Regions from separate parts of the Streptomyces sp. Je 1-369 genome, predicted to be linked through region 3. Evidence: riboswitches for the same ligand, from Rfam matches in the RefSeq annotation. Region 3 holds a riboswitch; each other region holds the start of a gene.
The links. Region 3 has a riboswitch for S-adenosylmethionine ahead of NOO62_RS11405 (aminotransferase class V-fold PLP-dependent enzyme). Riboswitches for the same ligand answer to the same signal wherever they lie in the genome.
Positions count from the first base shown of each region.

Region 1 (10,247 bases), 1.5 Mb from region 3:
GACGCCAAGCTTAGTGCCGCCTTCCTGCCCGCGCACGCGACCCCACACGCGGACCCCCACCCGATGGCCAACCCGGGTTACGGGAAACGCTCCACCCCGGCCCAACTCCCCCGGACGAACGACGACTTCCTCCACCTGCCGCCCCGCGAGGCGTCCATCGCCGCGTACCTCGACCGGCTGCCCGAGGGCACGGACATCTCCGTGAAGACACTGGCCAAGTACCTCCCGTACGGGCAGTGCGCCCTCCGTACGGCCCTCAACAGGATCCAGGAAGCCGGGCACTTGAGGCGCGGCAGGGAACACCTGAGCGGCAGCGGCAGCGCCCGCTGGATCACCCGAACGTGGTTCTCCCGCACCGCGCGGGACGAGGCCTGGTGGACGGCGTTCACACGGGGCGACGTACCGGAGGGAGAAGGATCGGAGGAACCGGGGTCAGAAGTAGCGGGGCCAGGGGAAGCGGGACCGGACAGGCACCGGCCCCCCACCCGCAGCCGCGCGTTCGTCCTGCTCGCGGCCCTCGGCCGAACGGCCCCCGCGCTGTCCCTCTCGTACGGCGACTGCGTACGTCTTGAACCGCAGGTCAGGGAGTGGTTCGCGCGCGGCGCCGCCGAGGCGGACATCCTGCGTGCGCTGACCTGCGGGCTGCCGAGCCCCGTCCACAGCCCGGCGGCCCTGGTCCGCAGCCGCCTCACGACGAAACTGCCACCGGAGCCCATCGCCCTCCCCACGCTCCGCGTCCTGGAGTGCGGCACCTGCGGGGCTCCCGGCCGCCCGGAGGTCCTGCCCGGCGGAGTGTGCGGCCCCTGCCGGGGCGGGCCCGGACACCGGCGCCACCCCTCAGCGCTGCCATCGGCCCGGGTCCACGCGCATGCTGCCACCGCCCGCGCAGCGGCATCCCGCTCACAGGAGAGGACACAGCCATGAGCGTGCGGCTCACTCGCACCAGAAGCGGGGCACGATGTAGGGGAGGAGGCGACGCCATGACCCCCAGCATCGAAGAGCACGCCCAGATGACCGTCGAGGAGTTCGAGCATCTGGAGAAGCATGCTCCCGACGCGGTGAAGCTCGAATTCATCCGAGGAAAGCTGAAGGTCAAGCCGATGCCGGACCAGCGCCACAGGGCCATCGTCATGTGGCTGCTGACCCAGTGCATGCAGCAGCGCCCCGAACTGCTGCTGTACCCCGAACAGGATCTGAAGGTGGAGGCGTACCGGAACGGCAGGGCCTACGCGGACGGTGCCCTCGCACCGGTCGACCACTTCGTGGGCCAGGAAGGCATGTGGGCCGACACCGAGGGCGTTCTGATGGTCGTCGGGGTCACCTCGAAGGACTCGGACACTCACCTCCGTGACCGCGTGGAGAAGCACGACGGCTACGCGGCGGCGGACGTCCCCGTCTACCTGCTCGTCGACCGCGACAAGGGCGCACTCGTCGTCTTCAGCGAACCCATGAACGGGGCGTACCAGCGCTGCCCGACCTACCCCTTCGGGGACACCGTCCGGCTGCCCGAGCCGGTGAACATCACCTTGGCCACCGAGAAGCTCAAGGACTACGCCGACTGACGCGCGTCGTCTTCGCGACATACTTTCCCCGCCGGGCGGGCAGCAGAAGCCCCCCGTCCCGCCCCCACGTGGCCGACACACCACCGCTCCGCCGCCGCCCCCGCCCCGTACCGCCCGGTCACCCCCGGCCGACAGCCCCGCCCCTGCCCGCGCCCCGCACGGGAACGGCCGAACGCGTGCTGTCCGAAAGGCCGCTGGGGCCCCACCCCCGATCACGGGCCGTGCCGATGATGGCACCCCACGTCATCGAAGCGGCACGACCGGACACGACATGACCGGACACGACCGGAGGGGACCCTCATGACCGACTCCAACGAGCCCACTCAGCCCGACCTGGAGCAACTGGACGAGCGCGAGGTCGCCGAGGCGATCGGTGCCGCCGCCCGCATCACCCTGGCCCCCGGCCCGAAGGAGGCACGGGAGGCCCCCGCCGAGGCGCCGACGCCCGACGACGAGTGGGCGCTGCCCGGCGGCACCGCCTGGGTGTACCTCGCCGACAAGGAGAAGGGCCTGACCCGCCCGGTGATCCTCGGCGACGGCTTCAACAGCGGGCCGAGCGAGCTGGACTTCTCCTGGGAGATCCTGGAGCGCGGCCCGTACCCGTTCCTGACCGAACTCCGCAACCGCGGCCGCGACGTCATCCTGCTCGGGTTCGACGAGCGCAGTGCGTCGATACTCGAGAACGCCGAGGTCGTACGGGCCGCGATCCTGGAGGCCATCGCGCGCCGCACGGGCGACCACCCGCTGACCGTCGGCGGGTTCAGCATGGGCGGCCTCGTCACGCGGTACGCGCTGGCCAAGATGGAGCACGAGGGCGGGCAGGCGAACGACCACCAGACCGCGCTGTACTTCTCGTACGACAGCCCGCACCGCGGCGCGTGGATCCCGATCGCGCTGCAGGCGTTCGCGCACTACATCCGCAGCCTCAACGCCGCGTTCTCCAACCAGATGAACAGCCCGGCCGCGCGGCAGCTGCTGTGGCAGCACATCAGCGAGTGGGGTGACGACCCGGAGACCGACAAGGAGCGCGGCACGTTCCTCGCGGAGCTGGAGCGGGTGGGCGGGTGGCCTTCGCGGCCCAAGAAGATCGGTGTGGCGAACGGGGTGCGTATCGGAGAGAGCAACGGGATACGGCCCGGTGAGCAGGCGTTCCACGGGAAGGGGCTGGCGATCACCGGTACGCGGCTCTACACGCAGCCCGCGGGGGAGGACGAACTCGTCGCGCAGCTGCGGGTGGTGACGTTGCGGCGGCCGCACGTCAATACGTCGGGGCTGCCCGAGATCGACGGCGCGCCGGGCGGCACCCTGGAAGGCTTCGGCATCCTCGCCGACGAGCTGAACAAGATCCCGGCCCTGATCGGCCTCCGCTCCCATGCGGACATCCGCGAACACTGCTTCGTGCCGACGGTCAGCGCGATCGCCCTGCGCGACATCGACACGCACGAGAAGCTGTACGAGCCGGTGACGGCCGCGGCGGAGAAGGAGAGCGAGCTGGACGAGTTCCTCTGCGCCTCCCGGAACGAGCCGCACACCCTGGTCACCGAGGAACTCTGCACCTGGATCCTGGACCGCCTGCCGTAGCCGGTCCCACCCACGAGAAACGCCCGAGGGCGGCACCCCTTCGTGAGAAGGAGTGCCGCCCTCGGTACGTCAGGACGTGATCAACCAGAGGTCGATCAGAAGTCCATGTCACCGCCCGGCATGCCGCCGCCGGCCGGGGCAGCGCCCGCCTTCTCCGGCTTGTCGGCGATGACGGCCTCGGTGGTGAGGAACAGCGCGGCGATGGACGCGGCGTTCTGCAGGGCAGAGCGCGTGACCTTCGCCGGGTCGAGGATGCCCTCGGCGATCATGTCCACGTACTCACCGGTCGCGGCGTTGAGGCCGTGGCCGACGGTGAGGTTGCGGACCTTCTCCACGACGACGCCACCCTCGAGACCACCGTTGACGGCGATCTGCTTGAGCGGGGCCTCCAGGGCGAGCTTCACGGCGTTGGCGCCGGTCGCCTCGTCACCCTCGAGCTCCAGCTTCTCGAAGACCGCGGTGGCCTGGAGGAGAGCGACGCCACCACCGGCGACGATGCCCTCTTCGACGGCCGCCTTGGCGTTGCGCACGGCGTCCTCGATGCGGTGCTTGCGCTCCTTGAGCTCGACCTCGGTCGCGGCACCGGCCTTGATGACGGCCACGCCGCCCGCGAGCTTCGCCAGGCGCTCCTGGAGCTTCTCGCGGTCGTAGTCCGAGTCGCTGTTCTCGATCTCGGCGCGGATCTGGTTGACGCGGCCCTGGACCTGGTCGCTGTCACCGGCACCGTCGACGATCGTCGTCTCGTCCTTGGTGATGACGACCTTGCGGGCGCGGCCGAGCAGGTCGAGACCGGCGTTCTCCAGCTTGAGGCCGACCTCCTCGGAGATGACCGTGCCACCGGTGAGGATGGCGATGTCGCCGAGCATGGCCTTGCGGCGGTCACCGAAGCCCGGGGCCTTGACGGCGACGGACTTGAAGGTGCCACGGATCTTGTTGACGACCAGGGTCGACAGGGCCTCGCCCTCGACGTCCTCGGCGATGATCAGCAGCGGCTTGCCGGACTGCATGACCTTCTCGAGGAGCGGAAGGAGGTCCTTCACGTTCGAGATCTTCGAGTTGACGATCAGGATGTACGGGTCGTCGAGCGACGCCTCCATACGCTCCATGTCGGTGGCGAAGTACGCCGAGATGTAGCCCTTGTCGAAGCGCATACCCTCGGTGAGCTCGAGCTCCAGACCGAAGGTCTGGGACTCCTCGACGGTGATGACGCCTTCCTTGCCGACCTTGTCCATCGCCTCGGCGATGAGCTCGCCGATCTGCGTGTCGGCGGCGGAGATGGAGGCCGTGGAAGCGATCTGCTCCTTGGTCTCGACATCCTTGGCCTGCTCGAGCAGGGCGCCGGAGACGGCCTCGACGGCCTTCTCGATGCCGCGCTTCAGGGCCATCGGGTTGGCACCGGCGGCCACGTTGCGCAGACCCTCGCGCACCAGGGCCTGGGCCAGGACGGTCGCGGTCGTCGTGCCGTCACCGGCGACGTCGTCCGTCTTCTTCGCGACCTCCTTGACCAGCTCGGCGCCGATCTTCTCGTACGGGTCCTCGAGCTCGATCTCCTTGGCGATGGAAACACCATCGTTGGTGATCGTGGGGGCGCCCCACTTCTTCTCGAGGACGACGTTGCGACCCTTGGGGCCCAGGGTCACCTTGACGGCGTCGGCGAGCTGGTTCATGCCGCGCTCGAGGCCGCGCCGTGCCTCCTCGTCGAACGCGATGATCTTGGCCATGTGAAGTGGTCCTCCCGGACGGGGTGGAAAAGCAAACGGACCGTGCTGGTGCCCGCGACGGACGGCCTGCAGCCCTTGTGGTTCCTTGCCCCACCCGGCCTGCGGGCCTCACCGACCCGATCCAAGTTCTGTCACTCTCACTGGGAGAGTGCTAAGCCCAATGATTAGCACTCGACCCCTGCGAGTGCAAGCGCCTCTCACGGATCCCGGGGGGATCCGAGGGAGAGGTCCGGAAGCATCCCGGGGCCGGTCCGGCACACACGAGGGGCCCGTACCCCTGTTGGGATACGAGCCCCTCGCGATGCTTGCTTCGGTGGTCGGTCGCGCCGAGCTAGACGGCGAGTTTGACCATGTCCGCCTGCGGACCCTTCTGGCCCTGCGAGATCTCGAACTCGACTCGCTGACCTTCTTCAAGGGTGCGGTAACCGTCCATCTGGATCGCGCTGTAGTGGACGAAAACATCCGCACCACCGTCGACCGCGATGAAGCCGTACCCCTTCTCCGCGTTGAACCACTTGACGGTGCCCTGAGCCATGCCTAACTCCCCTATTACTGGCCCTTGCACAGGACCGCACTTCGCGGACCCGGGTCAGACCTCACCCCCCACTGGTAGGGGTGTGCGCCGGAACGCGTCGACCGCCGCTGAATGTATCTGTCCAACTGCCGTCTGCAACAGGTCAATCGGACGAGAATTCTGGGCACGCCCGATCGGTAATTTACGGAGATTCCGTCCGAATTCAGGGCAAGTCGGGCCAGGCAAAAGCCGCAAAAGGTTCAAATGGGCAGCGCTCTTTGGCTACTTCTTGTCGGACAGAGGCCGACTTCGTATATGCGCTCGGCACGGGCGGCGGGGCGCGCTTCCCAACTGTACCGCGCTCAACCATGCAGAATTGCCCCCTCCGTTTCTCTCGCGGAGGGGGCAATTCAGATAACGCAGAGTGGTTGCGAAAAGATCAGCCGCCGGCGACGGCGGGAATGATCGAGACGCCCGCGCCGTCCGGAGTGGCCGTCTCAAGACCCTGCTCGAACCGGACGTCGTCGTCGTTCACGTACACGTTGACGAAGCGGCGCAGCTTGCCCTGGTCGTCCAGGACGCGGGCGGCGATGCCGTTGTGGTTCTTCTCCAGGTCGGCGATGACCTCCCCGAGGTTCGCCCCCTCGGCGACGACCTCGGCCTTGCCGCCGGTGTAGGTACGGAGAATGGTGGGGATACGGACGTTGACGCTCATACGGTTCACCTCGGTATGTCAGGGGGCGGTCAGGTGGCGCCCCGTCAGGGGCGCGGGGAACTGCGCGACCAGCCACAGCCGTCCCGCAGGGAAGCAACAACCTCAGCCGGCAAGACCCGCGGAGCGAAACGCCTCAAGGCTCGGCTTGATCGTCGCCGTCGCCTGAGAGGTCTCGGCAACGGCGTCGAGGGTTTTCAGGCCGTCCCCGGTGTTCAGGACGACCGTGGTGAGGGCCGGGTCAAGGAGCCCCGCCTCAAAAAGCTTCTTCGTGACGCCCACCGTCACACCGCCCGCCGTCTCCGCGAAGATCCCTTCCGTGCGGGCAAGGATCTTGATCGCCTCGACGACCTGCTCGTCGTTCACGTCCTCCACCGCACCCCCCGTACGCCGCGCGATGTCCAGCACGTACGGCCCGTCGGCCGGGTTGCCGATCGCGAGGGACTTGGCGATCGTGTTCGGCTTCTGCGGGCGGACCACGTCGTGGCCCGCCTTGAACGCCGCCGACACCGGCGAGCAGCCCTCCGCCTGCGCGCCGAAGATCTTGTAGGGCTTGTCCTCGACCAGGCCGAGGGCGATGAGCTCCTTGAGCCCCTTGTCGATCTTCGTGAGCTGCGAGCCGGACGCGATCGGGATGACCAGCTGGTCGGGCAGCTCCCAGCCGAGCTGCTCGCAGATCTCGTACGCGAGGGTCTTGGAGCCCTCGCCGTAGTACGGCCGCAGGTTGACGTTGACGAAGCCCCAGCCCTCGCCCAGCGGGTCGCCGATGAGCTCGGAGCAGAAGCGGTTCACGTCGTCGTAGTTACCCTCGATGCCGACGAGCTCGCCGCCGTAGACCGCGGCCATGACGACCTTGCCCTGCTCCAGGTCGTGCGGGATGAACACGCAGGACCGGAAGCCGGCGCGGGCCGCCGCGGCGCCCACCGCGCCCGCGAGGTTGCCCGTGGAGGAGCAGGACAGCGTGGTGAAGCCGAAGGCGCGCGCCGCTTCGAGCGCCTGCGCGACGACGCGGTCCTTGAAGGAGTGCGTGGGGTTGCCGGAGTCGTCCTTGACGAACAACTTGCCCTGTTGGACGCCGAGTTCCCTGGCGAGGTTGTCGGCCTTGACGAGCTTGGTCCAGCCGGGGTTCAGGTTCGGCTTGTCGGCCACGTCGGCGGGGACCGGCAGGAGGGGGGCGTAGCGCCAGATGTTGGCGGGGCCCGCCTCGATCTGCTTGCGCAGGGCTTCCGGGTCACCGAGCGGCAGGTCGTACGCGACTTCGAGGGGGCCGAAACACTCGACGCAGGCGAAGATCGGGCCGAGCGGGAACTTGGTGCCGCACTCACGGCAGGAGAGGCCGGACGCGGGCCCGAGGTCTACGGAAGAGACGGAAGAGGTGGTGCTTTCGGTGGCGACAGTCTGCACAGCCATGGAGGCGAGGCCCTTTCTCCTCATCTTCCTCGCGACGCATCTCGCCGCGAGACGGAATTGGCACCTTCGCTAGCCGGGAGCCTCGCTGCGCTTGACTGCGCGAGACCGACTGGGTGGTTGCCGGGGCTTCAACGGGCCGTATCCCTCTGCCCCTCTGGATGAGCGGTATTCGATTATGGGTTTCGATTGTTGTGCGTGAACGCGGTGGTGACCCCGACATGCGATGGCCACCGGCGTTGTTCAAGACTGTAACCGAAGCCCCGGACCCTTGAGATAGTCGTCCGAACAGCGAGATGGATCACATATGGGAGGACCACGACCGTGCTGGAAGAGGTCGAGCACTGGCTGAGCAGGCGTTCCTGGTCCGTCGCCGACCGCCCCCGGGACCGCCTCGCCGCCGCCAAACGGGCGGGCGGCGCGTCGGTGAGCGTCGTGCTGCCCGCGCTCGACGAGGAGAGGACGGTCGGCGAGATCGTCGCCGAGATCCGCCGCGAGCTGATGGAGAAGGTTCCGCTGGTCGACGAGCTGCTCGTCGTCGACTCCGGCTCCACGGACCGTACGGCGGAGGTCGCCGCCGCCGCGGGCGCCAAGGTCGTCCACCGCGACGCGATCCTGCCGCGGCTGCCCGCCGTCGCGGGCAAGGGCGAGGTGCTGTGGCGGTCGCTGCTCGCGACGAGCGGCGACATCGTGGCGTTCGTCGACGCGGACCTGAAGGAGTTCTCCGCCGACTTCGTCTCCGGGATAGTCGGCCCGCTGCTCACCGACCCGGACGTGGCGTTCGTGAAGGCGATGTACGACCGCCCGCTCGCGGGGGCGGACGGGCAGGGCGGCCGGGTGACGGAGCTGATGGCGCGGCCGCTCCTGAACATGCACTGGCCGCGGCTCGCCGGGTTCGTGCAGCCGCTGGGCGGCGAGTACGCGGCGCGCAGGTCGCTCCTGGAGCGGCTGCCGTTCCCCGTCGGGTACGGCGTGGAGCTGGGCCTGCTCGTCGACGCGCTGCACACCGTGGGCCTGGACGCGCTGGCGCAGGTCGACGTGGGGGTGCGCAGGCACCGGCACCAGGACGGGCAGGCGCTCGGGCGGATGGCGGCGGCGATATACCGGACGGCGCAGGTGCGGCTCGCGCGCGGTCATCTCGTACGCCCTGAGCTGACGCAGTTCGTCCGGGGAGTGCACGGGTTCGAGCCGAGGACACACGCGGTGGACACGGAGGAGCGGCCGCCGATGGCCGATATCTCCGAGTACGCGCATCGTCGCGTGGCGTAACCGACGGATGTCATGCGCTTTGCCTACATTGTTCTTTTATGTGGGTCAGATGTACGTCGGTCAGATGTGCGTGGGCAAGAGATGCCATGCGAGTCATGCGGCGGGTGGGCGGACTGGCGCTCGCCACGGCCAGTGTCGCCCTCGCCGTCGCCGCCGGGGTCCCGACCGCGACCGCGGCGCCCGCCGCCGCCGCGGTCTTCCAGCCGTTCGCCGAGCCCTCCGCCGACGCACCCGCCCAGGAGCAGCACCGCCAAGAGCGGCACGGCGCGGGCGGTGAGCTCGCCGACACGGGCAGTTCCCGGGCCCTGCTCTTCAGCGGGACCGCGACCGCGCTCTGCGGGCTCGGCGTGCTGGTGATCGTCGCGGCACGCAAGCGCCGCGACTGACCCCACCCGGCCCAGCGGCACACGACGGCACGTCCTGGCACACGGCGGCACACCGCCGCACCCCGCCGCCGGATCCCCTTCCCGGAGAGTCCGGCCGCCGTACGTTTGAGGGTTTACAGGACGGGCTACGTTTTGCCACATGGTCTCCGAGTCCGCACCGTCAGCAGCGCAGGTCCTCGTCGCGTCCAACCGCGGCCCCGTCTCGTACACCGTCGGAGAGGACGGTGAGCTGACCACGAAGCGCGGCGGCGGCGGGCTCGTCTCAGGACTCAGCGCGATCGGCGACCAGGCGGACGCGCTGTGGGTGTGCGCGGCGCTCGGCGAGGGCGACCGCGAGGCCGTGCGGCGCGGAGTCGGGGAACCCGGCGTACGGATGCTGGACATCGACGCGCGCGTCCACGCCGACGCGTACAACGGCATCGCGAACTCCGTGCTGTGGTTCGTCCACCACATGCTGTACCAGACGCCCCTGGAACCGGCCTTCGGACCGGAGTTCCGGGCGCAGTGGGCGGCGTACGAGACGTACAACCGGGCGTTCGCCGAGGCGCTGGCCCGCGAGGCGGCGCCGGGGGCGGCAGTCCTGGTGCAGGACTACCACCTGGCGCTGGTGCCCGGCATGCTGCGCGAACTCCGCGAGGACCTGCGCATCGGCCACTTCTCGCACACCCCGTGGGCGCCCGCCGACTACTTCCGGATGCTCCCCGACGACGTGGCCGAACAGCTGCTGCGCGGGATGCTCGGCGCGGACCGGCTCGGCTTCCTCACCGGGCGGTGGGCCGACGCGTTCACCGAGTGCTGCGTGCGGGTCGTCGGCGGCACGTCGGGCACCCGGATCGGGGTGCACGGGCTCGGTGCCGACGCGGACTTCCTGCGGGAGCGGTCGCGGTGGGACGACGTCGAGGAGCGGATGCGGACGCTGCGGGAGCAGGCGGGCGAGCAGGACGGGGAGCCGCGCAAGCGGATCGTGCGGGTGGATCGCACCGAGCTGTCCAAGAACATCGTGCGCGGCCTGCTGGCCTACCGGGAACTCCTCGAGACCCGCCCCGAGTGGCGCGAACGCGTCGTGCACGTCGCCTTCGCCTACCCGTCCCGGCA
Region 1 is NZ_CP101750.1:4,020,090-4,030,336, forward strand. Features, by position in the region: gene NOO62_RS18195 (hypothetical protein) at 1-924, shown strand, start outside; gene NOO62_RS18200 (Uma2 family endonuclease) at 981-1,562, shown strand; gene NOO62_RS18205 (esterase/lipase family protein) at 1,863-3,143, shown strand; gene groL (chaperonin GroEL) at 3,239-4,864, opposite strand; gene NOO62_RS18215 (cold-shock protein) at 5,196-5,399, opposite strand; gene NOO62_RS18220 (ubiquitin-like small modifier protein 1) at 5,818-6,093, opposite strand; gene thrC (threonine synthase) at 6,196-7,524, opposite strand; SAM riboswitch class I at 7,518-7,665, opposite strand; gene NOO62_RS18230 (glucosyl-3-phosphoglycerate synthase) at 7,822-8,766, shown strand; gene NOO62_RS18235 (hypothetical protein) at 8,853-9,152, shown strand; gene NOO62_RS18240 (alpha,alpha-trehalose-phosphate synthase (UDP-forming)) at 9,292-10,247, shown strand, end outside.
Region 1: it holds a riboswitch for S-adenosylmethionine, as region 3 does, so the genes downstream of both, thrC (threonine synthase) here and NOO62_RS11405 (aminotransferase class V-fold PLP-dependent enzyme) in region 3, are expected to answer to the same signal.

Region 2 (10,247 bases), 5.4 Mb from region 3:
AACAGGTCCCGTCCCGCCAGGTCGGCCGTGAGCAGCGGCTCGCCGATGTCCGCGGCCAGGTAGGTCAGGTCGAGGGAGAGCGGTACGCCGTCCAGCAGCCGCAGGCGTTCGATGTGGACCACCCGTCCGCCGTCGGGGACGTTCAGCCTGCGCGCCACTTCGCCGGGCGGGCGCACCAGGTCGGCGACCCGCACCTGGTTGACCACCTCGCCGTGCGTGCCCAACGCTTCGGCGAGGCCGGTCAGCTGCTCCAGGGTGTGTTCGTAGGGCCTCCGTACGATCACCGTGCCGACGCCCTGGCGCCGCTCGACCACACCTTCGCCGCGCAGCACGCCCAGCGCCTCGCGAACGGTGTTGCGTGAGACCTCGAAGTCGGCGATCAGGGTCCGCTCGTCCGGCAGCATGCCCGACGCGAACGCCCCGGAGGCGATCTGACGGCGCAACACCTCGGCGACCTGCCGGGCCCGGTCCGCGCGGGTCCGCTGCGGGTTCTGCGGCATCGGCCGTATCGGCGGTGCCTGTTCGGTGGGCGGGGGGTTCACGGGGCCTGACATCCGTCGAAACTAGGGCGCCAACATTTCCGTGACGTTACGCCACCTGCCCTGACCTGCGATGACGGGCGTGGCCTGCGGTGGGCGGAGAGCGCGGACCCGTTACGCCACCTCCTCCGCCACCTCGGCCGCCGCCTCGGCCGCCGTCCCGAACCCCTCCTTCCCTTTCCGTTTGCCGAAACCCTTGTTCCGCCTGACGGACTCGCTTAAGGTCAGCCGCCCCGGCCCGGCCGCCCCGTGCGGCCGGGCTTTCCCTGTGCGAAACGCCGAAGGAGCGTGCGGTGGAGAACGAGTACGCGGACGAGGGCCGCGACATCGGAGTCGGCGGCGATGACAATGACGGTGCCAGTGCCGGTGCCGGTGCCGGTGCCAGGTCACGCGGCGTAGGACGTCGCGGTTTCGTCGTCGGGGCCGGGCTGGCGGGCACCGGCGGCCTTCTCGGTGCGACCGGCGCGATGCCTGCTGCCGCCGCCGAACGCGACCGGCACGACGGGCACGACAGCCACGGCACCTTCGGCCCCGACGACTTCCGCGCCCGGCAACTGCTGCTCGTACCCGACGTCGTCCTCCTCCCCGAAGGGCCCGTCAAGGACCGCGCGGTGCTCGTCCAGGACGGCACCTTCCGTGCCGTCGGACCGGTCCGCAAGCTCACCGACGCGCACCGCGACGCCAAGAAGGTGCGCCTCAAGGGCCACTTGCTCATGCCCGGCTTCGTGGACGCCCACCACCATCTGACGCAGAGCTTCGGCAAGGCCCAGGCGTTCGGGCAGCCTTCGGAGATCTTCAAGACCGTCTGGGAGCCACTGGAACACGCCCTGGACGAGGAGACCGCGCACCTCTCGGCGAAGCTCGCCGCCCTGGAGGCGCTGCGCGGCGGGTTCACCACCGCCGCCGACGCGGGCACCCGCGCGCCCGTCGACGTGGGCGTCATCGCCGAGGCCGCCGAGGAGGCCGGGCTGCGCTGCGTGCTGTCGAAGGTCGTCTCCAACGGCAAGGGAGGAGAGGAGCATCTGGAGCGGTTCCGGAGCTCACGGCTGATCCATCCCTCGCTGGCGATACCCGTCCCCGAGGACGCCACCGCGGACGTGCTGAAGAAGACCGCCGAGCTGTGCGCGGACGCCGACGCGGTCTTCCAGGTCCACGTCAACGAGCACCTGGCCTCCGTGGAGCGCTCCCTCAAGAGCGTGGGGCGGCGCCCGTTGTCGTACCTGCACCACATCGGCGCCCTCAACGCGCACACCCTCGGCTCCCACGCCACCCTGCTCACCCCCGACGAGATGCGCATGCTCGCCGACACCGGCGCCGCGGTCAGCTACAACCCGGTGGCCAGCGCCTGGAAGGGCAATGCCGTCGCGCACGCCCTGATGTGGCACGCCATGGGCATCCGCTTCGGCACCGGCACCGACGGCACCCGCGGCAACGGCTTCCGCCTGGTCGACGCAGCGGAGAGCGCCCAGCGGCTGTCCTACGGCCTGATGTCCGGCGACTCCGCGTGCGGCGTCGGCCGCGTGTGGCTCACCCACGCCACCTCGCTGAGCGCCGACGCCGTCGGACTCGGCAAGGTGACGGGCGAGATCGCCGTCGGCAAGGCGGCCGACTTCCTGCTCGTCGACCTCCGGGTGCCCGAGCTCACTCCGTCGTACGACCTGTCGTGGGAGCTGGTACGGATGGCCGACCGCGACCAGATCAGCGCGGTCTTCGTGGACGGCAGGCTGCGGCTGTGGCAGGGCTGGCCCACCGAATGGGACGGGCGTGCCCTGGTCCGCAAGGCCGCCGAGACGGGGCCCGAGGTCGTGCGGCGTGCCCGGATCCAGCGGGTGGACCCGGACCCGGACCGCACCGCACGCCGCCCGGGACGAGCACGCTCCTGAGAGCCTGTGTCATAACCCCGGCCGGGGTTATGACACAGGCTCTGAGCGACGACGCGGGGCCCGCAACCAGGGTCCCCCTCAGGGGATCACCGTTCCGGTGCCGTTGTCCCCGCTCAGGTTCAGGCCGAACAGCGCCTTCGGCGCCGGTGCCCCGATGTCCGTCGGGTTCTGCGCGGACGACTGCGACGCCGTCAGGCCTGCCGCGGCGCCGCGCAGCAGCCACACCGCTCCGCCGTTCTTGACGGCACCCAGGTCCTCGCCCGGCGCACCCGCGACGAGGTCCGCCCTGCCGTCACCGGTCACGTCGAGCAGCCGTACCGAACCGCCGAACACGTCGCCGGACTCCGCGGCACCCGGAACCCCCGCCGTGTCCTGGTGGAACGCCTGCGCGTCCTTGCCGGTGAGCCCGTCCTCGCCGCCCTTCAGCAGCACCACGGCGCCCGCCTTCGCCTTCGCGCCGATCGCCTCGCCGGGGACGCCGACGGCCAGGTCGGGGTATCCGTCGCCGTTCGCGTCACCCGTGCCGAGGCGGCCGCCGAACTGGTCGCCCTTCTCGCTCGCCCCGGGCACGCCCGCGGTGTCCTGCGTGATCGTCTGCGTACGGGACTGGCCGGGTCCTGACGACGAGCCGTAGTAGATCTTGACGGTTCCGGGGTCCTCCTCGGTGCCCTCGGTGTCGCCGTTCGGGAAGACCCGGGTGGCAAGGTCGGCGTTGCCGTCCCGGTCGAAGTCGGCGACGGCCGTGCTCGACGACGAGGCGAGGCGCTGCGGGACGGTGGACAGGCCCGTCCTGGTGCCGAGCCACAGCTTGCCGCCCTCGGCATGGTTCTCGTAGACGTAGAACGTCGCCAGGTCCTCGATGCCGTCGCCGTTGAAGTCGCCCGCGGCGGTCGAGTTGATGAAGTTGTCCGTGCTGTACACCTTCACCTGCTGCTCGCGGGCGGGGGCGCCGTCACGCCGGAAGGGGCCGTGGAGCACGTCGTGGTAGTCGCGGTCCTCGCCGTTCCCCATGAACAGGTCCGCGTGCCCGTCGCCGTCGAAATCGCCCGCGGTGATGTCCTCACCGACCTGCGCGTTCGCGGGTGCGGGGAGGCGCACGGCGTCCTGGCCCGAGATGCCGGTCTTCCGGCCCCACAGGACGGTCACCGATCCGCCGACGTTGTTCTCCGGCCGGTACTCGCGGCTCACCACCGCTAGATCGGTCAGGCCGTCGCCGTCCAGGTCGCGGGAGACCATCGCGTAGCCGAATCCCTGGTTGTCGCCGGGGGTGCCGGGCACACCGGGGCTGTTCTGGTCGATGACCGTGGTGCGGGCGGGGTCGAGGCCGTGCGCGGATCCGTACCTGATGGTGATGTAACCCGCCCAGGTGTGGCCGCCGACGGTCGCGCCGGGCGCGGCCACGGCGACGTCCTGGTGGCCGTCGCCGTCGAAGTCCTCCCGTACGGTGGCGGCGGCGTCCTTCGCGGACACGGGCCTCGCGGATGCGGTGCCCGCGAGGACCGGCACGCCGAGCGAACCGATCAGGGCCGCGGCCACGGCGGTCGAAGTGGCTCTCGAAGTGGCTGTCGACAGGGCGGGTCGGCGGATGCCCACGGTTCCTCCTTGGGTGCGCACGGGGTCGAACACGTGCACGCGGACGTGACTCACCTCGGAGACACGCGGAAACAGCCGATGGTTGTGCCCGACAGCCCGACAGCCCGACGGCCGGACAGCCCGAGAGCCCGACGGTCAGATGGCCGACGGCCCGGCACAGCGGGTGAACGGAGTCCTACCGGGTCCGGCGGATGCGGATCGGGCCGCGGGCGTCCGCCGGGTCGACCGGCTCACCGCCCTGCGTGATCTCCACCTTGCCGGCCTCGACCAGCTTCCGGGCCGCGCGGCGGGCGGGCTCCATCAGTGCGCGCCAACCGTCGTCGTCCCCTTCGTGGACCGCCCGTGCGGCGTCCGAGGGGCAGATCGTGGCGTCCGGGGCACGGCGGTCCAGCAACTCCAGGATGGTCTGCTCCAGGCGCCGCTCGGTCTTGCGCTGCGTCTCCCGCTCCGTGTCCCGCTTTGTGTCCCGCTCGCTCCGCGTCACCACACCAGTCTCGCACCTCGGCCCGTTCTACAAGGGACGGTCGTTGAGGATCTTCTGGAAGAGCCGGTGGTCGCGCCAGGCGCCGTTGATGAAGAGGAAGGACGGTGCGACTCCGTACTCCGCGAAGCCGCACTTCCTCAGCACGCGCTGCGACGCCGTGTTGTGCATCAGGGTGCCTGCCTCGACGCGGTGCAGGCCGAGTTGGGTGTCCGCCGTCGCGCAGGCGTGCCGTGCGGCGGCGGAGGCGAGGCCGCGGCCCACGTGCTCGGCGTCGATCCAGTAGCCGAGGTTTCCGCTGCGGGCCGGGCCGAGCACGATGTTCGAGACGGCCGCGTGGCCGACGATCTCGGCGCCGCTCACCAGGACCCAGTGCGCGGACCGGCCCGCCTGTCCGTCCGCCAGCTGTACGCGGACCCGCTCGGCCTGCCCCTCCGCGGTGTAGAAGGCGGCGGGACGGTCCGGGTCCCAGGGGCCGAGGTGGTCGCGGTTGCGCCGGTAGGCGCGGGCGAGTGCCTCCGCGTCGTCGAGCGCGACGGGCCGGATGAGGACGCCTGGCGCGAGGTCGACCGCTCCACTGATCATGTGCCAATCCTACGAGCGGTCGACCGAGGTTCCGAAGACAGGCCCTCAGCGTCCGCCCGCGACCCGCAGCACGGTGCCGGTGGCGTACGAGGCCTCGTCGGAGAGCAGCCAGGCGACGGCCGCGGCGATCTCGGAGGGTTGCCCGGAGCGCCCGAGGGGGATGCCCGCGGCGAGCTTCGCGGGGCGCTCGGGGTCGGCGTGGAACTCGGTCCAGATGACGCCGGGGGCGACGGCGTTGACCCGGATGCCGTCCCCGGCGACCTCCTTGGACAGGCCGACCGTCATCGTGTCGACGGCGCCCTTGGCGGCGGCGTAGTGGACGTACTCGCCGGGGGCACCGAGCGTCGCCGCGGCGGACGAGACGTTCACGATGGCGCCGCCGCCGTTGGCCTGCATGTCCCGCACCGCGCGCCGGGCGCAGAGCAGATAGCCGAGTACGTTCACTTCGAGCGCCCTGCGCATGCCCTCGGCGTCGGCGTCGGCGAGGGGCCCGACGGGGCCGCTCACCCCGGCGTTGTTGACCAGGCCGGTGACCGGGCCGAGCTGGGCGGCGGTGTCGAAGAGGCGGTCGACGTCGGACTCGTCGGCGGTGTCGACCTCGACGGTGATGCAGCGGCGACCTGCGGCGCGGACCGCGTCGGCGGCCTCATCGGCGGCGGCCGCGTTGGAGCGGTAGCCGATGACGACGTCGTGGCCCTCCTCGGCGAGACGGGCGCTGACAGCGGCGCCGATACCGCGGCTGCCGCCGGTGACGACGGTGACGGGGTGGTGCTGCACGGGGACCTCCGGCTGTGGGTGGCTGACTGTCGCGCCGCCCGGACGCGGGGACCGCCCGCGCCCGGATCACGCCGTCATCCTACGAACCGGTGATCTTGGTCAGCGGCGAGGGGCTTCGTGGCCCGTCCCGGCCGCCACGCCGACCAGCGTGGCGCCCGCCGTGTCGCTCCGCAGCCTCAGCACGTTGCGGTGGGGGTGCCACTGGGCGAGGCCCTTGTGGTCGCGCAGCAGGCGGCGCAGGTGCCGCGGGTCGCGCGTCCACAGGGCCTCGGGGACGCCCCGGGTCGGGCCGAGCACGTGCAGCGCGATGCGGCCGTCGTCCGCGACGTCGTACGAGGACAGGAGCACGTCGACCGAGGTGTCACGGGTGTCGTGCGCGGGAGAATGCGTCATGGGGTGCCTCCGGAGTCGTGGACCCCGGGTCTCGCCGGCCCGGTGATCCGCCGTTCCCCGTGCGCGTCGCACGGGGCGGGTCGTCACCCGGGGCACCCGCGACGGAGCGGGGTGCCGTCCAGCGAGCCGGGGCTTGACACTGGAACTCGTGACCCGCCCCGACCGTAACACTTCCCCTAGTGGGAGGTCGCGGGAGTAATCGCGTCCTCCGGAGCGGCCTTCTCCGCGGGCAGGCTGTCCATGAAGGAGCTGACCGAGAAGACCGCGTTGCCGGGGCCCGCGGGGCCGTAGCCGGGGGGCGAGCTGAGGCCGTTGGCCTCCATCGTCGCGCGGTAGGCCTCAAGGAGCCGCACGTGGTACTCCAGCGGCGCGCCCTGCGGGTTCGCCTTGCCGAGCGGCGTCGTGGGCTCCGGGCACCAGGTGGTGAAGCGGGGCGTGATGCCGCGCGACATGAAGTACTGCAGGCCCTCCACGGTGGAGTCGATGGCCTCGTCGACCGTCTTGAAGCCGAACGGCTCGGCCATCTCGACGCCCGCGACGAAGTTCGGGATCACGTTGCGCGGCCCGAACACCTCCGCGGAGTCCAGGATGCGGCGGTGCCACTCGTCGCGGCCGACGTAGCGCTCCTTGCCGGGGCAGTACCGCTCGAACAGGTACGGGTCCCAGACCTCGTAGTTCGGGTGGTAGATCCGCACTCCGTAGTCGTGGAAGCGCTGCACGTCCTCCTTGGGCAGCGCCTGGGCGACGACCTTGCCGATCCAGCGGCCCGGGAAGCGCTCCTCGATGGCCTTCGCGTACTGCCCGTAGAAGTCGGCCTCGTCCTTGCCCTGGAGCTGCGTGGTGATGGCGCCGCCGGTCAGCGTGTACGCGGTGGACGACTTGTTCGTGTCGTACTTGTCGATGATGGCGAGGGCTTCGAGGACCTCGTCCATCGGCTTCACGCCGGTGTAGGGACGACCCGCAGCCTTCTGCTGGCGCCAGTTGTGGTTGATGTCGCAGTACTGGCACTCCTCCTTGGCGCCGAAGTACTGGCAGACCCGGAAGACCGTCAGGTAGATGAGGTAGCCCCACTGGATGGTGGGCGCCACCTCCATCACCGACTTGCCGTTCTCCAGCGTGTGCCGGTAGTAGTCCGGCATCGGGGGCAGGCCGACGTCGGAGATCCGCGCCCCGTCCAGGTACAGGCCGAGCACGCCGTTGTCGTCGGCGGCGACCCGGTAGGGCGAGGACGGGTTCACGCGCACCGAGACGACGGTGCGGCGCAGGTCGTACGGGCCGCCGGTGAGGACGATCTCCTCCGGCGGGCGGCGCAGGGCGGCGGCGCCGAGTTCGGGGAGCGTCCCGTGGTCGAAGGAGAAGATGAAGTACGACTTCGGCTTGACCTCCCCGCCCTCGTTGTCGCTGAGCGCCGACTCGTCGAAGGCGATGCCGCCACGCAGCAGATCCTCCTTGATCACGGCTTCCCGCGGCACGTGCGGGAACCGCTCCATGAGTGACTCGATGAGCTGGGTACGGCTCTCGCTGCGGCTTGGCATGGGCCGGGCACCTCGGATCCTGTTCGGTCGATCTGTCCAGTCCACGCTAATACCCGCCCGATCCGTTCCGGATCCGACTCCGGTCTCAGTGCGTCTGTGCCGGAGGTCTATGCTGCGGCGCCCCCCGTCAAGGCGGCGGGATCACTTCGATCCCGAACTCCTGGTCGGCGGCGCCGGAGCAGCGGCCCTGGACGACCTCCGTACCGGCTTCGACGTCCTGGTCGCGCAGGCTCAGACACCGGCCGGTGCTGACGGGACGGAGGCGGAAGTGCTTCGCGACCGCCGGGCCGAAGGAGCTGACGCGGAACTGCTGGGCCCGGTTGCCGTCGGCACAGTCCTCACGGGGTTCGAGCAGATCGCGGCCCGGCCCCTTCGACAGGACCGTCAGGCAGCCGATGCCGTACTTCGGGTGATGCCACTGGATCTGTACGACGTCCTTGCCCACGGGTTCGAGGAACACGCGGGGCCGGGCCGCCTTCGTACAGGGGTGCTGGGCGGCGACGGCGGTCTTGTAGCGGCCGGTGCGGTCCTTTCCTTCGGTGACGCAGAACTCCGGGCTTCTGGCGGGGTGAATCCGCGCCCAGCTGCCCACGGCCGGAATCCGCACGCCGGTCACCGGCATCGCGGACGGGGTGACCGGCGGCGCGGAAGCGTCGTCGAAGAGGCTGCCGGCGCCGAGCGTGCCGAAGATCCCGAGGCCCGCCCCGACGACGAGACCGGCGGTCCTGCGCCACCACGGCACCCGTACCGGCGGCGGGGCGACGGCATCCCCGCTGTCGCCGTCGTCACGGTCACCGCTCGGCGCGCGGTCGTCGGTGGCGAGTCGGCGACGGGCCCCGAGCCACTGGAGTACGTCGTCGTCGCCGAGGCCGCACGCCCGGGTGAAGGCCTCGACGAACCGTTCCCGGGGCAGGGTGATCCGGCCGAGGGTCGTCGCGATCGTGCTGGCGGGCAGGGTGTCGCCGTGTGCGGTCGCCTTGCTCTCCAGCTGACGGTAGGTCAGTCCCGACCAGGTCCGCAGCGCGCGGAGTGCCACGGCGAACTCGGCCGGGGTACCGGCGCTCGCGGGCTGCGGCGCCCCGGCCGACCGCTCTGCCAGGGACCCTTCGTCCCGGCTCGTCACGGCACCAGTCCCGTTCGGACGTGTTCGGAACGCGCCGCGTACGGGTCCGAACACGTCCGAACGCCGTACGGCCTTGTCGGCGCGGTGGGCAGCGTGCAGCGTTGCCCTCGTTCCACTCCGAGCGTCGGCTCCCCCATCACCACACGCCGACCCGCCACTCGCCGCCCCCTCAGACGTATGAGCCCAGTCGGCGTCAACTTACGCATGGCTGCTTCCGGGCGGCAGGTTCACATCAAGTCATTGTTCGTCCGGCAACGACGTTCGTCCGACAACGATCCCCAAGGAGCATCATGCGTACTCGCACATGGTTCGCCGGTCTCGCGGCGGGAGCCGCCTTGCTGGCAGGCGGTTCGGTCACGACAGCACAGGCGGCCCCCTCCGTCGACACCGGCGGCGGGGAACCGCCCAACTGGACCCCCAGTGGGACCCAGAGCTGTTCCTCTCACTCCCATCGCGACGTCGACCCCGGCGGCGGGCAGACGGTCAGCACACAGACCCTGCGCCGCAGCGGCCCCCACAACACCTGTGGCAGCAATCAGGTCCACAGCACGGCGGTCGACTATCACTGCTACACCTTCAACGAGTCCAACAACGGCTGGACCTATGTGACGGTGCGCGCCACGGGCGCCCAGGGCTGGGTGTACGACGGGAACCTCACGAACGGCGGCAGCAACGAGCCGTGCTGATCCTGACCGGGACTCCACTGCGGGCCGACGCGTAGCCGGCCTCCACCACGCGCAGAGTGCGCAGGCCGCCCTCGCCGTCCGCGACGGTCATCGCGCCTTCGGCCGCGCCGTACAGGAAGGTGCGCAGCATCAGCTCGTCCAGGTCGGCGCCGAAGGGCACCTCGGTGCCGTGCCCCCTGCGCTCGCTGAAGCCGTGCACCTTCTGGTCGAAGGCATCCATCTCCAGGGTGGCCCGCTCCCCCACGACGGTGAGTTCGAGGCCGCCCCAGGAGTGGTGGGAGCGGGGGTGCGACCAGCTGCAGTCGATGGTGGCGACGGCGCCGTTGGAGTACGTCACGCTGACCAGGCCGCTGGTCTCGGCGGCGACCTCGTCGGCGTACAGGAGGTTGTTGGTCTGCGCGTACACCTCGACCGGCCCGGCGTCCTCGAAGAGGTCGTCGAGCAGGTCGGCGATGTGCACGGTGTGGTCCATGAGGGCGCCGCCGCCGGAGAGCGCGGGCTCGGCGAACCAGCGGCGGGCGCGGGTCGGCATGCCGCCGTTGTTCGCGCCGGACACGGTGAGGACCCGGCCCGCGTCGCCCGCCGCGACGGCGGCCTTCACGGCCGCGTAGGCCGGGCTGAACCGGACCGGGTAGGCGACCGCGAGCCGCAC
Region 2 is NZ_CP101750.1:7,900,190-7,910,436, reverse strand. Features, by position in the region: gene NOO62_RS35060 (GntR family transcriptional regulator) at 1-554, opposite strand, end outside; gene NOO62_RS35055 (amidohydrolase family protein) at 1,007-2,422, shown strand; gene NOO62_RS35050 (FG-GAP and VCBS repeat-containing protein) at 2,501-4,015, opposite strand; gene NOO62_RS35045 (DUF3253 domain-containing protein) at 4,191-4,499, opposite strand; gene NOO62_RS35040 (GNAT family N-acetyltransferase) at 4,527-5,081, opposite strand; gene NOO62_RS35035 (SDR family NAD(P)-dependent oxidoreductase) at 5,127-5,858, opposite strand; gene NOO62_RS35030 (hypothetical protein) at 5,958-6,251, opposite strand; SAM riboswitch class IV at 6,296-6,405, opposite strand; gene NOO62_RS35025 (radical SAM protein) at 6,428-7,786, opposite strand; gene NOO62_RS35020 (XRE family transcriptional regulator) at 7,914-8,909, opposite strand; gene NOO62_RS35015 (hypothetical protein) at 9,200-9,595, shown strand; gene NOO62_RS35010 (Gfo/Idh/MocA family protein) at 9,564-10,247, opposite strand, start outside.
Region 2: it holds a riboswitch for S-adenosylmethionine, as region 3 does, so the genes downstream of both, NOO62_RS35030 (hypothetical protein) here and NOO62_RS11405 (aminotransferase class V-fold PLP-dependent enzyme) in region 3, are expected to answer to the same signal.

Region 3 (10,247 bases):
GTCGAGACGGTGCGCGGGATGGGGTACCGGCTGCCGGAGTGACCACCGGCGCGAGGTGACCACCGGTTCGGGTGAACTTTCCTTCATCTGCGCCTCATCGAAGGCTCACGGCCCGGCACCACGCTGAACGGCGTGACCCTGAACCTGCGGCAAGCCGTGACCCTCTGCGCGGCGCTCAGCATCTGCGCCCTGCTCGCGGTCCCCGGGAACTTCCCGGGCCTCGGCGGCGACGCCCGGCTCACCCTTGCCGTCTTCGCGCTGGCGACCTGCGCCTGGATCGGCACACCGGTCGACGACACGTACATCGCGCTCGGCGCGGGCCTCGCCCTCACCGCGACCGGCGTGATCAGCAGCGACACCCTGTTCGGCACCCTCGGCGACGAGACGGTGTGGCTGCTGATCTGCGCCTTCGTGCTGGCCGCGGCCGTGGCGCGCAGCGGGCTGGCGGGGCGGGCCGCGGCGTTCCTGGTCAGCGGGGCGGGCAGCGTACGGCAGTTGACGCATCTGACGACGGCGGCGCTGGTCGTGACCGCCTTCGCGGTGCCGGCGACCTCGGGGCGCGCCGCGCTCGCGCTGCCCGTCTTCGTCGCGCTCGCCAAGGTCCTCGCCGACCGGAAGCGACTGGTCGTGATGCTCGCACTGCTCTTTCCGACCGTGATCCTGCTGTCCGCGGTCGCGACTCTGATCGGTGCGGGGGCACATCTGATCACGGTGTCGGTCCTGTGGGAGGCGACCGGTGACCGGATCGGCTTCGCGCAGTGGCTGCTGCTCGGGTTGCCGCTCGCCATGACTTCATCCCATCTGGCGGCGGAGGCCGTCCTGTTGACGACCACCCGGCGCGCCGACCGCGAAGGCCCGGTCCGCATCACCCTCGACCAGCTCCAGGCACACAGCGAACAGCCCGTCACCGGCCCCTGGGAGCCCGCCGAGACGCGCTGCGCCCTGCTCCTCGCCACCGTCGTCGCCCTGTGGTGCAGCGAGCCGCTCCACCAGGTGCCGCCCGCCGTCGTCGCGCTGATCGGAGCGGTCGTGGCCGCCTCACCCGCGCTCGGCACCGTCGGCCTCAAGGACGCCCTCAGGACGGTGCCTTGGGCGCTGCTCCTGTTCATGGCGGCGACGATGGCGATGGGGGTCGCGCTCGCCGACTCCGGGGCGGCGCGGTGGCTGGTGTCCGGGCTGCCCCTGGACCTTCCCGCGTGGCTGTTCCTCGCCGTGGTCGTCGCGGTCAGCACGGCCGCGCACCTCGTCCTGCAGTCACGTTCGGCCCGTTCCTCCGTCCTGGTCCCGCTGGTCGTGGCGGCGGCTGTCGGCGCGGGCGTCAACCCGGTCGCCGCGGCGCTCGCCTCCACGGCAGCGGCCGGGTTCTGCCACACCCTGCCCGCCTCCGCGAAGCCCGTCGCCCTCTTCGCCGACATCCCGGACACCCCCACCTACACCCCGCGTGACCTGCTGCGGCTCTCCGCGGTCCTCGCGCCGCTGACCGCCGCGCTGGTCCTGCTCTTCGCCGTGACGCTCTGGCCGCTGCTCGGCGTCCCCGTCCGCTGACCCTCCGCGTCCACCTGGAGACCACCGTGCTGACCCGTTTCGCCATCGCCCCCAGCGGCTTCAAGGAGTCGCTGTCCGCGAGCTCCGCGGCCGAGGCCATCGCCGCGGGGGTACGCCGTGTCGTCCCGCACGCCGAGACCGATCTGATCCCGCTGGTGGACGGCGGCGAGGGCACGGCCCGCGCGCTGGCCTCCGCGAGCGGCGGCCGCCTCGTCGCGCTGCCCGCGACCGGCCCCGTGGGCCAGCCCATCGGCACCCACTTCGCCCTGCTGCCCGACGGCACGGCGGTCGTCGAGATGGCGGCCGTGGCCGGTCTCTCGCTGGTCCCCCGCGATCTGCGCGATCCGGGTGCCACCACGACGTACGGCGTCGGCGAGCTGATCCGCGCGGCGCTCGACACGGGCGCCCGCCGCATCCTCGTCGGCTGCGGCGACTCGGGCACCTCGGACGGCGGCGCGGGCGCCCTGCAAGCCCTGGGCGCCAGACTCCTGGATCTCGACGGCTGGGAACTGCCGCGCGGCGGGCGGGAGTTGACGCGCCTGAACCGCATCGACCCGAGCGGCATCGATCCGCGCATCGCGGACACCGAGATCCGCGTCGCCTGCAACCCGTACAACGTCCTGTGCGGCAAGCACGGCGTCGCCCGCGTCTTCGGGCCCCAGAAGGGCGCGACGCCCCTCCAGGTCGAGCGGCTGGCCGCCGCCCTTGAGCACTGGGCCCACCTCCTCACGCGGGACCTCCACGTGCGCGCCGACCTCTTCGAGGGACCCGGCACGGGCGCGTCGGGCGGACTCGGCGCCGGGCTCGCCGCTCTCGGCGCCGCCCTGCTCCCCCGCTTCGACGTCCTGCTCGACCGGATCGACCTCGACGCACGGCTCGCCCGCGCCGACCTCGTCATCACCGCGGAGGGCGCCCTCGACCACCAGACGCCGCGCGGCAAGGTCCCGGCCGAGGTGGCCCGCCGCGCCAAGCTGTCGGGCAGGCCCGTCCTGGTGCTCGCGGGCACGATCGGGGACGGCGCGCACACCGTGCGCTCCGTCGGCGTCGACGCCTACAGCTCGATCCTGCCCGCCCCGATGTCGATGACCGAGGCGCTCGGCAGGGGCGGCGAGTTCCTCACCGACGCGACGGAGCGGGCCCTGCGAATGATCCGGCTCGGCTCACGCCTGCCCACTCATGCGGCGGCGCCGGTGTCCGGCACGCAACGCCCGTCCTCTGTGCGGTAGCTCCAGCGCGCACCGTCCGCCACCAGTTCCTTGACGGCGCGCACGAAACGCTCGACGTGCTCGTCGGGGGTGCCCGCGCCGAAGCTCACGCGGATCGCGTTCAGCGACTTCTCGCCGGGCGCGGCCTCGGGGGCGCCGCACTCGCCGGGCTCGTCGGGCTCGCTGTCGAGGAGGGTGCGCACCAGCGGGTGGGCGCAGAACAGGCCGTCGCGTACGCCGATGCCGTACTCGGCGGAGAGCGCGGCGGCGAAGTGCGAGCTGTTCCAGCCGTCCACAACGAAGGAGATGACGCCCACGCGCGGCGCGTCGTCGCCGAAGAGGGAGAGGATCCGCACCTGCGGCACCTCGGCGAGGCCCTCGCGGACCTCCTTGATGAGGTGCTGCTCGCGGGCGACGAGCTCGTCGAAGCCCGCGTCGGTGAGCGCCTTGCAGGCGGAGGCGATGGAGTAGACGCCGATGACGTTCGGGGATCCGGCCTCGTGGCGGGCGGCGGTGTCGTGCCACTCCACGTCCACGCCTCCGTCGGCACGTCGCGCCACCTTCCGCGAGGCGCCGCCGCCCGCGAGGTAGGGCTCGGCGTCGCGCAGCCAGTCGGAGCGGCCCGCGAGGACCCCGGAGCCGAACGGCGCGTACAGCTTGTGCCCGGAGAACGCGACCCAGTCGACGTCCAACTCGGCGATGGAGACGGGGTGGTGGGGCGCGAGCTGCGCGGCGTCGAGGACGATGCGGGCGCCGTGCGCGTGGGCGGCGGCGGCCAGCTCGCGCACCGGCCACAGCTCGCCGGTGACGTTGGAGGCGCCGGTGACGCAGACGAGGGCGGGGCCGTAGGGGTCGCGGTCGGCGAGGGCGCGCTCCAGGGTGTGTACGGCCTCCTCGGGGGTGCGCGGCGCGTTGAGGTACGTCACCCGCGCGTCCCGCCACGGCAGCAGCGAGGCGTGGTGCTCGGTCTCGAAGACGAAGACCTGGCAGTCGGCGGGCAGGGCGGAGGCGAGGAGGTTCAGGGAGTCGGTGGTGGAGCGGGTGAAGACGACCTGGTCGCCCTCGCGGCAGCCGAGGAACTCGGCGACGGTCTTCCGGGAGTTCTCGAAGAGGTCGGTCGACAGCTGCGAGAGGTACCCGGCGCCGCGGTGCACGCTGCCGTAGTACGGGGCGTAGGCGGCCACGTCGTCCCAGACGCGCTGCAGCGCCGGCGCGCTCGCCGCGTAGTCGAGCGCCGCGTAGCTCACCTCGCCGCCGGTGACCAGCGGGACGGTGACGTCACGGCCGAGGACGGCGAGCGGGGCACAGACGGACGGGTCGACGGCGACACTGGAAACAGACATGGCGAACTCCCGTAAGAGACAAGTGAGTTCACTGCGACGACGGCCGCGCTCGATCCATGCGGCGGTGCAGTGATGAAGAGAAGAAGGGTGCGCGGAAAGGGGCCGAAGGCCCTAGCACATTCGCTTGCTCACGAGACTGCTCCCTTGAGGACCAGGACCCCAGGGCTGTGACATTCACCGATGTCCAGGGGTCCGCGCTTGCCATACGCCTCGCTGCGTACGGCCTGGTCTTCACCCGGGGCACCCCGCCACGGACGGAGGGTTGCCGGACAGCGGGCCGGGGCCGTAGTCGCTGTCACTCATGACCTGTGCAGCATCCTGCCACACGATCTTCGGAGCGCAAGGCGCAGTCCAGATTCCGGACTGCGCCGTGCGTCACATCCTCAGCGGTTGCTGGCGGCCACCCAGCGCTCCAGGGCCCGCTTCGCGGCCCCCGAGTCGATCGCCCGCGCCGCCTTCGCCATACCGGCGCCGATCTGCTCCACGAGGGGCTGACCGGTGGGTGCGAGGGCGACCAGCGCCGCCGCCGAGTTCAGCAGCACCGCGTCCCGCACCGGCCCGGTCTCCCCGTCCAGGAGCCGCAGCGCGACCTCCGCGTTGTACGAGGCGTCGGCGCCCCGCAGCGCCTCGACGGGCACCAGGTCGATCCCGACGTCCCGCGGGTCGAACGCCTCCTCGCGCACGGCACCGTCCCGCACCACCCAGATCCGCGAGGTCGCGGTCGTCGTCAGCTCGTCGAGCCCGTCGTCGCCGCGGAAGACCAGCGACGAGTTGCCCCGCTCGGCGAAGACCCCGGCCACGATGGGCGCCATCCGCGGGTCGGCGACACCGACCGCCTGGGCGCGCACCTTCGCCGGGTTGGTGAGCGGGCCGAGGAGGTTGAAGACGGTACGGATGCCGAGCTGGCTGCGGGCGCCGCCCGCGTGGCGCAAAGCGGGGTGGAACTTCACGGCGAAGCAGAAGGTGATGCCCGCCTCGTCGGCGACCTCGACCACCCGCTGGGGGGTGAGGTCCAGGTTGACGCCGAGCTTCTCCAGGACGTCGGAGGCGCCGGACGCGCTGGAGGCGGCGCGGTTGCCGTGCTTGACGACCTTCGCGCCGGTGCCCGCGACGACGATCGCGGACATGGTCGAGATGTTGACGGTCTTGGCGCCGTCGCCGCCGGTGCCGACGATGTCGACGCTCGGGCCCGGCACGTCGATGACGTTGGCGTGCGCGTACATGGCGCGTACCAGACCGGAGATCTCCTCGACGGTCTCGCCCTTGGCCCGCAGCGCGACCACGAAGCCCGCGATCTGGGCGTCGGTGGCCTCACCGCGCATGATGCGGTCCATGGCCCACGCCGTGTCGTCGGCGCTCTGGTCGCGGCCGTCGAGCAGGCCGTTCAGTACGTCGGGCCAGGAACGGTCCGCCGCGGTGTCGCCTCCTGCGGGGGTCACAGCGTTCATAGCCGCTCCTGGTTTTTTTCGTCTGCGTATGTAGGAAACACCCCTACACGTAGGGATGGGACCACCCTATCCAGCCGCCAGGACGGCAAAGAGCCCCGTCCATGCAATGGACGGGGCTCTTGCCGTGGCGACCAGGTGGTCAGTGCTTCAGAGCGTCAGCTGATCAGTGGTGGCCGTGGCCGCTCGTGATCTCCTTGTACTCGTCGGCGGTGGGCTTGGGGATCTGACCCTCTTCCCCGTAGTAGCCCTTGGAGAGCTTCGCCCGGAGCTTCTGCGAACCGGACAGCTTGCGCTCGACACCGTTCTCGTCGACCGACGGACCGAGCTCGACCGGCTTGTACTGCTCGTGCGCGGTGAGCGTGTGCAGCTGCTCCTTGCTGAGCGGCTCGTGGACCTCGATGAACTCACCGTGCGGCAGCCGCTTGATGAGACCCGACTCGCGGCCGTGCAGCACCTTGTCCTTGTCGCGCCGCTGCAGACCCAGGCAGATCCGCTTGGTCACGATGAAGGCGATGACCGGTCCGGCGAAGAAGGCGATCCGGACGAACCAGGTGATCGCGTTCAGCGACAGGTGGAAGTGCGTGGCCCACAGGTCGTTGCCACCGCCGACCAGCATGACCATGTACGCCGTGATCCACGCGACACCGAAGGCCGTACGGGTCGGGGCGTTGCGCGGGCGGTCCAGGATGTGGTGCTCGCGCTTGTCGCCGGTGACCCAGGACTCGATGAACGGGTAGACCGCGATGGCCACGAGGACCAGCGGGAAGACCACGACCAGCGGGATGAACACGCCCAGGGCGAGCGTGTGGCCCCAGAGGTTGATCTCCCAGCCCGGCATCACACGGATCAGACCCTCGGCGAAGCCCATGTACCAGTCGGGCTGGGCACCGGTGGACACCTGGTCCGGCCGGTAGGGACCGATGGCCCAGATCGGGTTGATCGAGGCGATCGCCGCGATGACCGCGATGACACCGAAGACCAGGAAGAAGAAGCCTCCGGCCTTGGCCATGTAGACCGGCAGCAGCGGCATGCCGACGACGTTCTTGTTGCTCTTGCCGGGGCCCGCGAACTGCGTGTGCTTGTGGTAGAAGACCAGGATCAGGTGCGCCACCACGAGGCCGAGCATGATGCCCGGCAGCAGCAGGATGTGGACCGAGTAGAACCGGGCCACGAAGTCGCCGCCGGGGAACTCGCCGCCGAACAGGAACATCGACAGGTACGTGCCGACGATCGGCATCGACAGGATGGCGCCCTGCATGAAGCGGACACCGGTGCCTGAGAGCAGGTCGTCCGGGAGCGAGTAACCGGTGAAACCGGTGAACATGCCGAGGACGAACAGCAGGAAGCCGAAGACCCAGTTGACCTCGCGGGGCTTGCGGAACGCACCCGTGAAGAAGACGCGCATCATGTGCACGAACATGCCGGCGAGGAAGATCAGCGCCGCCCAGTGGTGGATCTGCCGGATCAGCAGACCACCGCGCACATCGAAGGAGATGTGCATGGTCGAGTTGAACGCCTCCGACATCAACTGTCCCTGCATCGGGATGTAGCTGCCGTGGTACTCCACCTCGTTCATCGACGGGTGGAAGAACAGGGTCAGGTACACACCCGTGAGGATGATGATGATGAAGCTGTACAGGCAGATCTCACCGAGCATGAAGGACCAGTGGTCCGGGAAGATCTTGCGCATGTTGGCCTTGGCGAGGGAGTAGATCCCCAGCCGGCCGTCGGCCCAGTCCGCTACCCGCTCACCGGCGGGCGCCTTCTGGCGGTTGTCGTTCGATGATGTCGTGGTGGTGCTCATCCGCGCTCCCAGAAGGCAGGACCGACGGGCTCTTCGAAGTCGCCGAGCGCCTCGAGGTAGCCCTTTTCGTTCACGCCGATGCGCAGCTGCGGCAGGGCGTGGCCGGCCGGGCCGAAGATCACTCGGGCACCGTCGGAGAGATCGAAGGTGGACTGGTGGCACGGGCAGAGGACGTGGTGCGTCTGCTGCTCGTACAGGGAGATCGGGCAGCCCACGTGGGTGCAGATCTTGGAGTACGCCACGATGCCCTCGTGCGACCACTCCAGCTCGCGCTTGTCCTTGATGTTCTCCGGCTGGATCCGGACGATCATCAGGGCGGCCTTGGCGATCTGGGTCTGGAAGTCGTGGTCGTGCTCGGACATGCCCTCGGGCATGGCGAAGGTCAGCGAACCGACCGCCACGTCCGCGGGCCGCAGCGGCTCGTGGGTGTTCATGTTCACGAGCATCTTGCCCTTGGCCCACTTGGTGTGCCGGAGCTTGTCCTCGGGCAGCGGCCCGAGGTCGCGCAGCAGGACGACACCGGAGAGCGGGACCAGGGCCAGCGCGCCGAACATCGTGTTCCGGATCAGCTTGCGCCGACCGAAGCCCGACTCCTCGGCACCCTGCTTGAAGTCCGCCATGACCTTGGCGCGGACCTCGGGCTCAGCCGCGATCTCGTGCCGCTCGTCGGTCATCTCGACGTCGGACATCAGGGTGCGGGCCCAGTGGACCGCGCCCGCGCCGATGCAGAACAGCGCCACGCCGAGGGTGGTGCCCAGGGCGAAGTTCAGGCCGCTGATGTGACCGATCGGCCAGATGAAGACGCTCTTGTCGGCGGGGATCGCCACGTACGAGGCGATGAAGCCGACCGTCGCGATCATCGACAGCGTGAACATGAAGGCCACGGCACGCTCGGACCGCCGGGCGGCCCGCTCGTCGATGTCCTGGACGCGGTGCTCGTGGGGCGGCAGCCCCGGGTCGGCGAACGGGTTCTCTTCCGTGGTCGCCACCGAGCCGTGCTCGGTCTCCTGCTTGCTGGGCAGGTTCTCTTCTGGAATCTCTTGGCTACTCATGACTTCTTGGCCTTTGCGGTCCGAGCGGCGACCCACACGGCGACCGCGATCAGCGAGCCGAGACCGAAGATCCAGCCGAAGAGGCCTTCACTGACCGGACCCAGACCACCCAGCTTGAGACCGCCAGGGCTCTCGGTCTTCTCACCGTTGACCGCGTCGAGGTACGCGATGATGTCCTTCTTGTTCTTCTCCGGCATCGTCGTGTCGGGGAAGGACGGCATGTTCTGCGGGCCGGTCTGCATGGCCTCGTAGAGGTGCTTCGGAGAGACACCTTCGAGCGACGGCGCGAACTTGCCGTGCGTCAGCGCGCCACCTTCACCGGTGAAGTTGTGGCACTGGGCGCAGTTGGTGCGGAACAGCTCGCCACCCTTGGCGATGTCCGCCCCGTCCGGGCTGTACTGCTTCTCGGTCGGGACCGAGGGACCGGCACCCAGCGACGAGATGTACGCCGCCAGCTGGTCGATCTGGGCCTGGTTGTAGATGACCTTCTTCTTGGGCGCCTGGGCACCCGGCTGCTGGAGCGGCATACGGCCGGTGCCGACCTGGAAGTCGACAGCGGCGGCGCCCACGCCCACCAGGCTCGGACCGTCGGAGGAGCCCTGACCGCCGGTTCCGTGGCAGCTGGAGCAGCCCACGGCGTAGAGCTTCTTGCCCTCGTCGATGGCGAGGGACTGGGCGGTGTCATCGGCCTGCGCCTTGTCCGCCGGCGCGAACGCGGCGTACAGCCCCCCGGTGGCCGCCAGCGCGAGGAGTAGGACGACGACCGCCGCCAGCGGATGGCGTCGTCGTGCGGAGAGCTTTTTCACGGATTACCCCGGTGTCAGGATCTTCTGCGTCGATGCTTCTGGAATGTTTCGGATTGCGTCGCGTGAGCGACCTCCGCTTACTTGATCATGTAGATCGTGGCGAAGAGGCCGATCCAGACCACATCGACGAAGTGCCAGTAGTAGGACACGACGATGGCTGCGGTCGCCTGTTCGTGGGTGAACCTCCTGGCCGCGTAGGTGCGGCCGAGGACCAGCAGGAAGGCGATGAGGCCGCCTGTCACATGCAGTCCGTGGAAGCCGGTGGTCAGGTAGAAGACCGAGCCGTAGGGGTCGGACGAGAGCGAGAGGCCCTCGTGCTTGACCAGCTCGGTGTATTCGTACACCTGACCGCCGATGAAGATCGCACCCATGATGAAGGTGACGATGAACCACATCCGGAGCTTCTTCACATCCCCGCGTTCAGCTGCGAACACGCCCAGCTGACACGTGAGGGAGGAGAGCACCAGGATCGTGGTGTTCGTCGCCGAGAACGGGAAGTTAAGGGCCGAGGCCATTTCCTTCCAGTGATCAGGACCTGTCACCGATCGCAGGGTGAAGTACATCGCGAAGAGGGCCGCGAAGAACATCAGCTCGGAACTCAACCAGATGATGGTTCCGACGCTGGTGAGGTTCGGTCGATTGACCGGCGGGTGCGCGTGCCCGGTATCTACTGTCGTTGCTGTCGCCACGACCGACATTATGTCGGTCGCTTATCCCGCCCTCACCCCGGGGGGTGCCGTTCGGAGTGTCTACGGGGTGTGTCCTGCCCGGATGGCCCATCGGAGGCCTGTCCGAAGCGCTGTTGACGGGGTGTCGGGAGGAGTAGCATCCGCGCATCGGTTCCCGATCCCATGACGGCACAGCTCAGCTCGACGCAACAGCTCGACGTATCGGAGGAACAATGCAGCCGACCGCCACGGTGCTGGTCTACAGCGACAACGCGAGCACCCGCGAGCAAGTCAGGTTGGCCACGGGCCGCAGGCCGGCCACGGACGTTCCCCAGGTCCAGTTCATCGAGTGCGCGACGCCGCACGCGGTCATCAA
Region 3 is NZ_CP101750.1:2,486,460-2,496,706, forward strand. Features, by position in the region: gene NOO62_RS11390 (response regulator transcription factor) at 1-42, shown strand, start outside; gene NOO62_RS11395 (SLC13 family permease) at 133-1,545, shown strand; gene NOO62_RS11400 (glycerate kinase) at 1,572-2,771, shown strand; gene NOO62_RS11405 (aminotransferase class V-fold PLP-dependent enzyme) at 2,720-4,093, opposite strand; SAM riboswitch class IV at 4,283-4,400, opposite strand; gene trpD (anthranilate phosphoribosyltransferase) at 4,477-5,541, opposite strand; gene NOO62_RS11415 (cytochrome b) at 5,705-7,345, opposite strand; gene NOO62_RS11420 (ubiquinol-cytochrome c reductase iron-sulfur subunit) at 7,342-8,397, opposite strand; gene NOO62_RS11425 (c-type cytochrome) at 8,394-9,203, opposite strand; gene NOO62_RS11430 (heme-copper oxidase subunit III) at 9,281-9,901, opposite strand; gene NOO62_RS11435 (hypothetical protein) at 10,105-10,247, shown strand, end outside.